One region of the Mesorhizobium sp. M4A.F.Ca.ET.022.05.2.1 genome, then DNA from elsewhere that is predicted to be linked to it. Evidence: predicted binding sites of a transcription regulator. Region 1 holds the regulator's gene; each other region holds the start of a gene.
The links. The regulator LexA, encoded in region 1, represses DNA repair genes until DNA is damaged. The targets are predictions, from matches to a motif close to TGTTCNNNNTGTGTTCNG.

Region 1 (3,193 bases):
CCGACGGCGCAAGGACGCAACATCCGGCGTGTCGGACTCGATTTCGCGCAAGGCGATGTGCTGCTCGAAAGGGGCCGCCTGCTTGATCCCGCGGCACTGTCGCTGGCGGCATCCGCCAACCATCCGTGTTTGAGCGTGGTGAAGCGGCCGCTGGTCGCCATCATCGCCACCGGCGACGAACTGCTGCCGCCCGGCAGCGAGCTTGGTCCCGACCAGATCATTTCGTCCAACGCCTATGGCGTCGCCGCCGCCGCTCAGTCGGTCGGCGCCCGCGCGCTCGATCTCGGCATCGCCGCCGACCGCAAGGAAGCGATCGCCGCGCTGGTCAGGCAGGCCGTCGAGCAGCAGGCCGATGTCATCGTCACGCTGGGCGGCGCCTCGGTCGGCGACCACGATCTGATCCACGACGTGCTGACCGGCGAAGGCATGACGCTCGATTTCTGGAAGATCGCCATGCGCCCGGGCAAGCCGCTGATGTTCGGCCGGATGGGGCGCACGCGCTGTATCGGCCTGCCGGGCAACCCTGTCGCCAGCCTGGTCTGCTCGCAATTGTTCCTGAAGCCCTTGCTGGCGCGACTCGGTGGCTGCGACTTCCGGCAGGACCTGCGCGAGGCACGCCTGGGCACGGCGATGCAGGCCAATGATCTCAGGCAGGATTACGTGCGCGCCGTGGTCCGCGAAGAAGCCGGCTCAATGGTTGCCACCCCCTTCGGCATCCAGGACTCCTCGATGCTGCGCATGCTCGCCGACGCCAACGGCCTTGTCGTGCGGGAGCCCTTCGCCCCGGCTGCAGCCGCAGGCGACGCTTGCCGCGTGCTGATGCTACGCTGAACAAAACGTCAACGCATTCATTAAACTTTAAACGGTTGCGGAACACAACTGGAACAGATAGTGTTTGTTCTGGGTTTGTTTTTCTGATTCTGGTTTCAGAACCCGTGGGGGCCGCCATGCTGACGCGCAAACAACATGAACTCCTGATGTTCATCCATGAACGGCTGAAGGAAAGCGGCATTCCGCCCTCGTTCGACGAGATGAAGGAGGCGCTCGATCTCGCCTCGAAGTCGGGCATCCACCGGCTGATCACGGCGCTGGAAGAGCGCGGCTTCATTCGCCGGCTGCCGAACCGGGCGCGTGCTCTGGAAGTGCTGCGCCTGCCTTACTCGATCGCGCCCGGTCTCAATGCGGCGAAGAAGTTTTCGCCGAGCGTCATCCAGGGAAGCCTGGGACAGGGCAATCTCGGTCGGCAAATCAAACCGGCGTCGCCGTCGCGTACCCCCAGCAATGACGACGACGCTGTGTCGGCGGTGTCGATCCCGGTAATGGGCCGCATCGCCGCCGGCGTGCCGATCGACGCCATCCAGCACCAGACGCATTCGATCTCGGTGCCCCCGGACATGATCTCGGGCGGCGAGCATTATGCGCTGGAGGTCAAGGGCGACTCGATGATCGAGGCCGGTATCTTCGACGGCGATACGGTCATCATCCGCAACGCCGACACGGCGAGCCCCGGCGAGATCGTTGTGGCGCTGGTCGACGAGGAAGAGGCGACGCTGAAGCGCTTCCGCCGCAAGGGCGCATCGATCGCGCTCGAAGCTGCCAACCCTGCCTATGAGACCCGCATCTTCGGCCCTGACCGGGTCAAGGTGCAAGGCAAGCTGGTCGGCCTGATCCGGCGCTACTGAGCCGACGGCGCCAGTTTGACCACCGGTTTTTCGGGTCTCTGGTAAGGCGGCAGTCCCCTCGCCTCGCGAGAGTATTTGCGCTGCTCGTGCCATGGCCGGTAGGGCTTTTCGACCGCGTAGCGGATTGTTGCTTGCGCGCTCGCCGATTGCGGATCGAAGAAGACAGCGGCACTGCCGGAGCGGGCGAGCTGACGTTTGGTGACGACGAGGGCCAGCGAATTCCAGCAGGGACTGTAGGCGGTGGCGTCGTCGATGACGATCAGGTCGGCGAAGGCGCAGGCCGGCCGCGCCGTCTTGCGGTTTTCCGCGAGCGCCACGATTGCGCCTGACGGATGTCGGGCAAGGCATAGCCCGTCCCTGCAGTAAAATGGCGAGCCCGGCGGCAGGTCGAGCGGATCGATGTCGAAGCGTGCATCCCCTGTCTCGAAGGTCTCCGGCTCGACGATGGTCTCGGCCACCAGCGCGCGTTTCCAATTGTCGGTGGTGAATTCGTTCGACCGCACCCGGTTGACGGCGAGCTCGCCGCCTCCGATCGGCATCGCCACCAGATGCGCATCCTCCGAGATCAGCACATCGGGCGTGCGGGTATTGGAAACCGTCAGCAGGCCCGCCAGAGCGAAGGGGATCGCCGCAAGTCTCAGCCAGGTCGTGGCCATGGTCGCGATGACCAGCGCTATCGTCACGAAAAGCACCGACTGGATGGAGATCAGCCCGACGGCATCGACCGGCGAGCGTTCGGAAATCCACCCGGAGATCGCGATCATCGCGGTCAGGCCCTTGCCCATCAGATACAGGAATGGCCAGTCGAGGCCGAACGGCATCGTCAGGGCGCTGGCGACCCCCAGGAACATGACCACCGAAACGATCGGCATGACGGCCAGGTTGGCGACCAGGCTGAGTGGCGAAACGCGCTGGAAGTGCCAGATGGCGAAGAGCGCCGTGGCGCTGCCGGCGATGATCGAGGTCATGGCAAGGCCACCCATCCCCATCACCAGTTTGCGCGACGTAAAGCGAAGGAACGATCGCTTCGGCGGCGGCGTGGTCGTCCTGTCGGCGCGATAGTCGGCCCAGCCGGCATAGGCGCCGACCAGGGCAGCCGTGGCGGCGAAGGACATCTGGAAGCTCGGGCCGACCACTTCGTGCGGCGACACCAGGATGACGGCGATGGCCGAGATCGCCAGATTGCGCATGGTGAGCGCTGCCCGGTCGAACAACACGGCGACAAGCATCACCGCCAGCATGATGAAGCTGCGTTCGGCCGCGACCACAATGCCGGAAAAGACGAGATAGGCGGCGATCGAGACGAGTGCGGCGGCGGCGGCATATTTCTTGACCGGCCGGCGCGAGGCGAAGTCGGGAAACAGCGCAAAGGCCCCGCGCAGCAAGAGCATGATGGTGCCGGCGACCAGCGCCATGTGCAGGCCCGAGATGGAGATGACGTGATAGATGCCGGTGCGCCGCATCGCCTCGTTGATCTCATCGGGGATGCCCGCTCGCACGCCGACTATCAG
Region 2 (3,193 bases), on a different contig from region 1:
CAACGTTGCCGTTGTTGCTGTTGGGCACCGCAAGATGAGATGCAGCGGGCTTCCTGCTCTTCCGGCCTGGCTTCACGGCAGGCTTTCGTGCGCCCTGTTTGACCTTATGGTTTCGAGTGCCTTGTTTTGCGACTTGGTTCCGTGCGCCAGGTCCTCCTTGACCTGCGGCCGAAGCGTGCAGGACACTGCCCAGCAGCAAGGCGGCGGCGGCGGTTACGGCAATCCCCTTCCTGAACATGCCCGTCATCCCTCCAAAAGGTTCACTTCGGCACTAGCCTATATGTTTTGCCTACGCGCGGCATCCGGCGGCTCTACGCCGCCTGCGCCATGCGCTCCGCGCTCATCCGGTAGGAAATCGCTTCGGCGAGATGGATGCGCCCGACGGTCTCGCTGGCGTCGAGGTCGGCCAGCGTGCGCGCCACTTTCAGCACTCGGTGATAGGCCCGCGCCGAAAAGGCGAGCTTCTCGCTGGCGTCCTTCAGCAGCGTCAGGCCCGCGCTATCCGGCCTTGCGATCTCCTCGATGATCGCGGGCGGGCAATGCGCGTTGGTCGTGGCGCTGGCGGCGCCAAGCCGTTCGAGCCGCTCGCGCTGGATCGCGCGGGCGCGCGCCACGCGCTGCGCCACCGAAGCGCTGGCCTCGGCCTTGTCGGGCCGGATCAGGTCGCTGGCCGAGACCGCCGGCACCTCGATCCTGAGGTCGATGCGGTCGAGCAGCGGGCCTGATATGCGCGCCTGGTAATCGGTGCGGCAGCGCTCGCCGCGCAGGCAGCGATAGCCGGGCTCGCCCGACATGCCGCAGCGGCACGGGTTCATCGCCGCGATGAGCTGGATGCGCGCCGGATAGGTGACGCGGTGGTTGGCGCGCGCGATCACGCAGTCGCCAGTCTCCAGCGGCTGGCGCAGCGCATCCAGCGTCTGCGGCGTGAACTCCGGCAATTCGTCGAGGAACAGGACGCCGTGATGCGCAAGCGAGACCTCGCCGGGCCGGGCCCGCAAGCCGCCGCCCACCATCGCCGCCATCGAGGCCGAATGATGCGGGGCGCGGAACGGCCGCCGGTCGGTGAGCTTGCCTTCGCCGAGTTCGCCCGCCACCGAGGCGATCATCGAGACTTCCAAAAGTTCCTTCGGCGCCAGCGGCGGCAGGACCGACGGCAGCCGCTGCGCCAGCATCGACTTTCCAGAACCTGGAGGCCCGACCATCAGCAGATTGTGACCGCCGGCCGCCGCCACTTCCAGCGCCCGCTTGGCGCTCTCCTGGCCCTTGATGTCGGCGAGGTCGGGCAGGTCGCGCGCGGCAAGCTGGATGCCGGCCTCGGGCCGCGACAGCACCTGCGTGCCGCGAAAATGGTTGGCGATCGCGATCAGGCTGCGCGGCGCCAGGATGTCGAAGTCCTTACCGGCCCAGGCCGCCTCCGGTCCGCAGCCGAACGGGCAGATCAGGCCCTTGTTCTCGGCATTGGCGCCGATTGCCGCCGGCAACGCGCCGGCGACCGCCGCGATGGTGCCGTCGAGCGACAATTCGCCGAGCACGACATACCCGGCCAACATATCGCCCGGAATGGCGCCGAGCGCCGCCATCAGGCCGAGCGCGATCGGCAGGTCGTAGTGGCTGCCTTCCTTGGGCAGGTCGGCCGGCGCGAGGTTGACGGTGACCTTCTTCGACGGCATCGACAGGCCCGACGCATGCAGCGCGGCCTGCACCCGCTCGCGGCTTTCCGCCACCGCCTTGTCCGGCAGGCCGACGATCTGCATGCCGACCTTGCCCGGCGCGATCATCACCTGGACATCGACCGGCACGGCCTCGATGCCCTGGAAAGCGACCGTGCGAACCCGCGCCACCATCTTGCTCTGCCCCCACTATCCGCCCGCCGGTCCTGCGATCAGGCGGCGAGCGGGTCAACCAAGACAACCACAGATTTTCGGATTGATCAAGAACATTACAAGAACAAATGCCGACGCCGACTGGAGAAACGGATTCCCACTCGACACACATAATTAACCACATCGGAAAAAGGCGGGGCGCGGCCGGGTTTGTCACCGATCCGACGCGCGTACGATGCTATCGTTGGGATCGGGGGGCATCCACAGCACGTCCAGGCGCGAAGGCGAGGAAGACAGGATGCCGACCTTAAGCAATGGCAGCGAGCTCACCGTATGGGAAGAAACCGACAATCCCAATCCGAGCCCTGACGCGGTCCTTTTCAGCATTACCGAAACCGACGGCGATGTGATCGGGCCAATAGGAGCAAAGCCGGATTTCCCGTTCGGTGGGATCGACCTGGCTTCGGTCGATGTCTTCGACGGCTTCTTCACCATCACCAGCTTCACCAACGAGGGACGAACCGAGACCTGGACGACGGTGGAGACGCAGGTCTTCGACAATGAAGGCAATCTCATCCGCACCTTGTCCGACCAGGCCGCTTTCATGTCGGCCCAGATTGTCTCGGTCAACGCCGACAGCCCCGACACCATCACGGTGACATGGATCGGCGCGAACGAATATTTCGGCGGCGAAAACACCCAGTACGGACAGCATCAGATCATCCTGGAAGGCGGCGCGCTGCAGCCCGACAGCTTCGTCAATCATGCGCCCAGCGCCGCCGATCTGAATGTGTCGGTTTCGCAGGGGCAATTTCTCGACGACATCAAATTCAGCGCCGCGGATGCCGACTACGATCTCCTGAGCTTTATCGTCGTGGACGGGCCGGACCACGGCGCCCTCGAGCAGAGCACGAGTTTCGACGGCAACTACTACCCGTTTCACCAGGGTCACTACGGCTCGAGCCTGCACTATCATGCCGACTTTCTGAACGGCAATCTGTTTGACTACACGCCCGAGGCCGGCTTCGTCGGCACCGACAGCTTCACGGTCTACGCGACCGACGGCCAGGGCAACAGCAATGTGGCGACGATTACGATCACGGTAACGCCGCCGGCCGAATCCATCGCGCTGAGCGACGTCACGAATGTCGTGAGCTATGGAAGCCACGATCGTGCCGTGCTCGTCGCCGCGCTGGGCGGTGGCGACCGCATCAGCGGCACCCCGTTCAACGATACGCTCGACGGCGGCGCCGGCCACGGATTGGCTGAAGGGCGACGCCGGCAACGACGCGATAAGCGGCGGTGCGGGCACCGACGGAATCCGCGGCGATACGGGCGACGACGCTCTCGACGGCGGCGCCGGCTCAGAC
Region 3 (3,193 bases), on a different contig from region 1:
ACGGCCGGAGTCACGCCATCCTTCGCGATCATGTCGGCCATGCGGTCGGCGCTCGGCTTGAACACGAGCATGCCGATCGCGAAGGTCGTGGCGTAACCGGCAAGGCCGATCAGGATCCAAAGGTCGGAAAAGCCAACCCAGAAAGCGCACATGATGAGGCCGAACAGCAGCGTCAGCATCGACATCGGCGCGAAGTAGCGGTTGCCCAACTGCCCGGTGGCGCGCATCGCCTGCAGCTTGCCCTCGACATTGCCGGCGCGCTCGGCAAGCAGTCCAAGCAGGAACAGCGCGAAACCGCCGCCGACCCACAGAGTGGCCGAGACGACGTGGAGAAACTTGACAATCGAATACCAGTCCATGGGTTCGCTCCTGGCGATTTGCGGTCGAGCGGATTTGCCCGCCGGTTCAGAGGAGCGGGCGTTTAGCGTGGCGCCTGTTTCGGAACGATGTCGCGTGGGAGGCGGGCTTGTTTCGGCACCGGCATTCGCAGCCGTGCGGCGGACCATGGCCCGAACCACATTGCCGGGGCCGATTCGGCATCACGGCGGCTGTCCTGTTACGGCACAGAAGCGGCGCGCCTGGTAAAAAAATCTCGGCGCCGTTAAGACTTCATTAAGCTTTACAGGCGTTTACTATGCGCATCCAGTGATCTGGATTCTTACCGAGTGGTTGGAGCCACTTTGTTTGACGCCTCCCTGTTAAACTCCTGAGAGCCGCCTTATCCGCGGCTCTTTTTTTGTCCGCGGGAACCGTCGGCCGGGCCGTTAACCCTTCGTTAAACATGTGCTTGCCTTCACCGGCGGCGAAGCGCATTTTCAAGCTCAGTCGTTTTAGGGTGCAGGGCGTTACGGCAAGAATGCCGATTCGGCTTGCGGCAGTGCAGGGGCGTAGCGATGAACGAGCCTTCCAAGGGAAGCGCGAAAACCATCAAATTGGCGGAGCGCCGGGTTTTCTCCCAATCCTTCAAGCCGCTCTATCAGGAGGGCATGGGCCTCGTCGAACAGGCCGCCGAATATCTCGACGGCAAGGGCCGGGCCGAGGCCAAGAAGTTGTCGCGGACGGCTGCGACGCTCTATGCGGCCGAATCGATGCGGCTGACCACCAGGCTGATGCAGGTTGCCTCCTGGCTGCTGCTGCAGCGCGCCGCCAATTCCGGCGAGATGACCCGCGACCAGGTCGCCTCGGAAAAGTCCAAGGTACGGCTCGACACCGCGTCCGCGCATGACGAGGCGATCGGCTGGAACGAACTGCCGAAGGAATTTCTCGACCTCGTCACCCGCTCGCTGCGCCTGCAGGCGCTGGTACGCCGCATGGACGAGGAGATCTACGGCAGTGCGCTGGCCGACATGCCGCCAGCCGCCCGCCGCGTCAATCCGGTCTCCGACCAGATCAGCCTGCTGAACACGGCCTTCGCCCGCGGCTGATCCGGCAGCTTGATAATTCGCTCTGATGGCCATCCAGCGCCGTTTTCTGCGCTTCCCTACAGCGCCGCGCGTCCTTTCGGACGCGCAAAGGACGCTGTAGCGCTTCTTGATTTTGCGCGCAGCTCACTGCACTTGAGTACGCTTCGCTCCGGTTCTCGAAAGCAACGCAATATGGCTCATCAGACCAAATTCTGAAGCTGCCTGTCCCTGCCTGAGCCGTTTCTGGTTTGTTCACATTTTGCTGGCATCGCCCTGCGTTGGAGGTAGACTCGGCGCATGGGGGAAGCGATTCGCATCATCGGCATCGATCCGGGGCTGAGGCGCACCGGCTGGGGCATCGTCGAGAGCCTCGGCAATTCGTTGCGCTTCGTCGGCTCCGGCACGGTGCGTTCCGACGACAAGGCGGCGCTCGCGATCAGGCTCTGCCAACTGCATGATGGGTTGGTCGAGGTGCTGCATCAAGCTATGCCGCATGAGGCCGCGGTCGAGCAGACCTTCGTCAACAAGGATGCGACGGCGACGTTGAAGCTCGGCCAGGCGCGCGGCATCGCCATGCTGGTGCCGGCGCGCGCCGGGCTGGTGGTCGCCGAATATGCCCCCAACGCCGTCAAGAAAGCGGTGATCGGCGTCGGCCACGGCGACAAGAAGCAGATCCACATGATGGTCAAGGTGCTGATGCCGAAAGCGGTGTTCGACACCGATGACGCAGCCGATGCGCTTGCCATCGCCATCTGCCACGCGCATCACCGGCAAAGCGCCGCCTACCGGATTGCAGCGCTGGCGTAAGGGGACAGCGATGATAGGCAAACTGAAGGGCACGCTGGACGAGATCGACGAGGATTTCTGCCTCGTCGACGTGCATGGCGTCGGTTATGTCGCCCATTGCTCGGCGCGCACGCTGGCCTCCCTGCCGTCGCCCGGCGAGGCGGTGGTGCTGTTCATCGAGACCTATGTGCGCGAGGACATGATCCGGCTCTACGGTTTCCAGTCGGCGCTTGAGCGCGAATGGTTTCGGCTCCTGATGAACAATGTGCAGGGCGTCGGCGCCAAGGTGGCGCTGGCCATCCTCTCGACGCTGGCGCCGGCCGACCTCGCCAACGCGATCGCCTTGCGCGACATCGCCATGGTGTCGCGCGCGCCGGGTGTCGGCAAGAAGGTGGCCGAGCGCATCGTCACCGAATTGAAGGCCAAGGCGCCGGCCTATGCGGGCGCCGCCTCGGGCACGATCGGGCTGAAGCAGGAGCTCGGCGAGGGCGTGGCGCCGGCGCCGATCACCGACGCCGTCTCGGCGCTGGTCAATCTCGGCTATTCGCGCGACATCGCGGCCAACGCGGTTTCGGCGGCGCTGAAGGCGGCGGGCGAAGGCGCCGACGCCTCGAAGTTGATCCGTTTCGGGCTGAAGGAACTGGCGCGGTGAGCCTATGAAACTCAGTGGCTGGATTGACTTCCAGAGTGGTTTGGTTTTCTAGTGCGGTCCGTTTTTGCATCAGTAATCGACATGCGCCATTTCGCGACCAATATCGAAGGGAATTCAGGATCGGTTCTGGCCGAGTCTGAACGTCGCGCGCGCCTGCGGCATTGTCGAAGATAGCTTTATACAGCAATCCACTCGTCAGGCCGCTTCATTTGGAGCGGCCTTTTTATTTGGAGCGGGTAATGTTCCCGGTAATCGAAACCGTAAGCGATGTTCTGCCGCACATTCAGGGCAACATCGGCTTCTTTCTGACCCGCTTCGATGACTATGATGTCATCGACTATGGATTTGTGGG
Region 4 (3,193 bases), on a different contig from region 1:
AGATCGAAGTCCTTGGCCTGGTCGCCACCGGCAGGACCAACAGGTCGATAGCGACCGAGCTCGGCCTCAGCGAAAAGACCATCGACCGGCATCTCAGCAACATCTTCGACAAGCTGGCGGTCAACTCGCGCGCCGCCGCGACAGCCTACGCCTTTCAGAACGGGCTCATCTGACCCAGAAAAACATCTGACCTGAGGGCATGGGGGAAAATCCCCATCGCATTTTCTTCCGCCGTGAGGTGTCTCCCCGAAGCGCCGCCGCGCCGTTCCGCTATTTCTGGTCCATGACTGACGAACCAAATGGAGCGATCATGACCCCGACTTCGACATCCGGACCGGCCACGATGCAGGGAATGCGCGGCCGTCACAACATTCGCATCGCCGAGACCAGGACACGCGCCGGCACGCTGCTGGAACCGGGAGCGGCCTTCATGCATCTGGAGGCCGATGCGCTGCGGGCAACCGGCAGCGATATGCCATCAGGCGACGAAACGCGGCCTGCTCTGAGGGAAGAACATGTCGACGTCGTGGTCATCGGCGCCGGCCAGAATGGCCTTTCCGTTGGCTATCACCTCGCCCGCAAGGGGGTGAAGTTCGTCATTCTCGAGGGCCGCGAACGCGTCGGCGACATCTGGCGCTCGCGCTGGGATTCGCTGCGCCTGTTCACGCCGGCGCGCTTCGACGGTCTGATCGGCATGCCCTTCCCCGCTGCCCGCTATTCATTCCCGACCAAGGACGAGATGGCCGACTATCTCGAGGCCTATGCGCGGAGGTTTGCCTTGCCGGTGCGCACCGGCGTCAAGGTCGACGAAGTAACCCGCTCCGGCAAGCTCTACATCGTCACGGCCGGCCAGACCCGCTACATCGCCAGGCACGTCGTCGCCGCGGCCTCGAGCTACCAGAAGCCGAAGATCCCGGATTTCGCGGCGTCGCTCGATCCGTCAATCCGGCAACTGTCCTCGAGCGCCTACAAGAATCCCGTGCAGCTCAATCCGGGCAGCGTGCTTTTGGTTGGCGCCAGCAATTCCGGCGCTGAAATAGCCATGGATGTCGCGCGCACGCACCAGGTCTGGCTGTCGGGCCGCCACCCAGGCCACATCCCGGTCGCCTACAATGGCTCTTTCGCGATGCGCGCGGTCCTTCCGTTCGTCTTCCGCATCGTTTTCCACCGTCTGCTTACGGTCGACACGCCGATGGGCCGCAAGGCGAAGCCGGGGCATCTTTCTCATGGCCTGCCGCTGATCCGGGTCAAGCCGCAGGATCTGGACGGCGCCGGCGTCCGCCGGGTCGCCCGCGTCGCCGGTGCCCGCAACGGCAAACCGCTGCTCGACGACGGCCAGCTTCTAGACGTTTCGAACATCATCTGGTGCACCGGGTTCCGGGCCGGGCTCGATTGGATCAAGCTGCCGATCTTCGACGACAGCGGCCGGGTCAAGCAATATCGCGGTGCCGTCGAAGGCGAGCCGGGACTGTATGTCTGCGGCCTGCATTTCCAGCATTCGCCCTCCTCCACCATGATCCATGGCGCGGCGCGCGATGCCGGCTACGTGGCCGACAAGATCGGCGAGCGCATGCGGGCACCCGCCGGATAAGGCACGACAAGGATTTGAGGCAATTGCCGAGGCCGAAGAGACACCGCGCTCGGCAAATCCTGTCGCTAACCAGAACAAAACGGAGACACTTCTGGTCTTTCGCTGCCGAATCACTACATTCGGGGGCAATGTCCGGGTTTTCGGAAGACATGCCCTTCTTTGACGAACCGAATGCGCGGCCCACAGCAGCCCCGTCCGGCATAGCTGCGCGCGCCATGGCCGCCCGCAGCGGCCAAAACAGCGCGCCCGATTATCTGAAGGGGCTGAATCCCGAGCAGCGGCTGGCTGTCGAGACAACCGAAGGCCCTGTTCTGGTGCTGGCCGGCGCCGGCACCGGCAAGACGCGCGTGCTCACCACGCGCATCGCTCACATCCTCGCCACCGGCAAGGCCTTCCCCTCGCAGATCCTTGCCGTCACCTTCACCAACAAGGCCGCGCGCGAGATGAAGCAGCGCATCGGCCATTTGATCGGCGAAGGCAGTGTCGAGGGCATGCCCTGGCTCGGCACCTTCCACTCGATCGGCGTCAAGCTGTTGCGTCGCCATGCCGAGCTTGCCGGTCTCAAATCCGATTTCACCATCCTCGACACCGACGACGTGGTGCGTCTGATCAAGCAGCTCATCCAGGCCGAGGGGCTGGACGACAAACGCTGGCCCGCCAAGCAGTTCGCCCAGATGATCGACGGCTGGAAGAACAAAGGGCTCGGCCCCGCCGACATCCCCGAGGGCGACGCCCGAAGCTTCGCCAACGGCAAGGGCCGCGAACTCTACAAGGCCTATCAGGAGCGGCTGCAGACCCTGAACGCCTGCGATTTCGGCGACCTGCTCTGCCACCCGATCCGCATCTTCCGCGCCTATCCGGACGTGCTGAAGGACTATCACAAGCGCTTCAAATACATCCTCGTCGACGAGTACCAGGACACCAACACCGCGCAGTACATGTGGCTGCGCCTGCTGGCGCAGCGGCCGCAATCCTCCCCCCTTGAGGGGGAGGTGCCCGCGAAGCGGGCGGAGGGGGTCGCCGCAGAAGGCACCGCCCGGTCATCGAGCACAGGGGCGTCGAGCACTGCCGCGAGGACCCCACCCGACCGGGCTTCGCCCGGCCACCCTCCCCTCAAGGGGGAGGGGAATTCCCGCCCGGCCACCGTCAACATCTGCTGCGTCGGCGATGACGATCAATCGATCTATGGCTGGCGCGGTGCCGAGGTCGACAACATCCTGCGCTTCGACAAGGATTTCCCCGGCGCCACCATCATAAGGCTGGAGCGCAACTACCGCTCGACCGCGCATATCCTCGGCGCCGCGTCGCATCTCATCGCCTTTAACGAAGGCCGCTTCGGCAAGACGCTGTTCACCGACCGAAACGACCCCGAAGACGACAAGGTGCATGTCCATGCCGCCTGGGATTCGGAGGAAGAGGCGCGCGCCGTCGGCGAGGCGATCGAGGCCTACCAGCGTCAGAAGCACAATCTGAACGACATGGCGATCCTGGTCCGCGCGTCCTTCCAGATGCGCGCCTTCGAGGACCGCTTCATCACGCTCGGTCTGAACTACCGCGTCATCGGCGGCCCACGCTTCTACGAGCGCATGGAAATCCGCGACG

Region 2: the regulator LexA is predicted to act here: its motif matches at 1,933-1,950, upstream of EN745_RS22550 (YifB family Mg chelatase-like AAA ATPase).
Region 3: the regulator LexA is predicted to act here: its motif matches at 1,642-1,659, upstream of ruvC (crossover junction endodeoxyribonuclease RuvC).
Region 4: the regulator LexA is predicted to act here: its motif matches at 1,662-1,679, upstream of EN745_RS17760 (UvrD-helicase domain-containing protein).

Annotation. Positions count from the first base shown of each region.
Region 1 covers NZ_RZOJ01000482.1:54-3,246, forward strand. The annotation lists partial or broken gene EN745_RS31040 (molybdopterin molybdotransferase MoeA) at 1-831, shown strand, start outside; gene lexA (transcriptional repressor LexA) at 948-1,682, shown strand; gene EN745_RS31050 (ComEC/Rec2 family competence protein) at 1,676-3,193, opposite strand, start outside.
Region 2 covers NZ_RZOJ01000235.1:3,806-6,998, reverse strand. The annotation lists gene EN745_RS22550 (YifB family Mg chelatase-like AAA ATPase) at 312-1,844, opposite strand; partial or broken gene EN745_RS37675 (calcium-binding protein) at 2,059-2,835, shown strand; partial or broken gene EN745_RS37670 (hypothetical protein) at 2,981-3,193, shown strand, end outside.
Region 3 covers NZ_RZOJ01000043.1:7,472-10,664, forward strand. The annotation lists gene EN745_RS07745 (DUF2269 family protein) at 1-359, opposite strand, end outside; gene EN745_RS07750 (DUF1465 family protein) at 894-1,424, shown strand; gene ruvC (crossover junction endodeoxyribonuclease RuvC) at 1,701-2,210, shown strand; gene ruvA (Holliday junction branch migration protein RuvA) at 2,221-2,841, shown strand; gene EN745_RS07765 (RNA ligase) at 3,081-3,193, shown strand, end outside.
Region 4 covers NZ_RZOJ01000153.1:6,543-9,735, reverse strand. The annotation lists gene EN745_RS17770 (helix-turn-helix transcriptional regulator) at 1-173, shown strand, start outside; gene EN745_RS17765 (FAD-dependent oxidoreductase) at 311-1,591, shown strand; gene EN745_RS17760 (UvrD-helicase domain-containing protein) at 1,720-3,193, shown strand, end outside.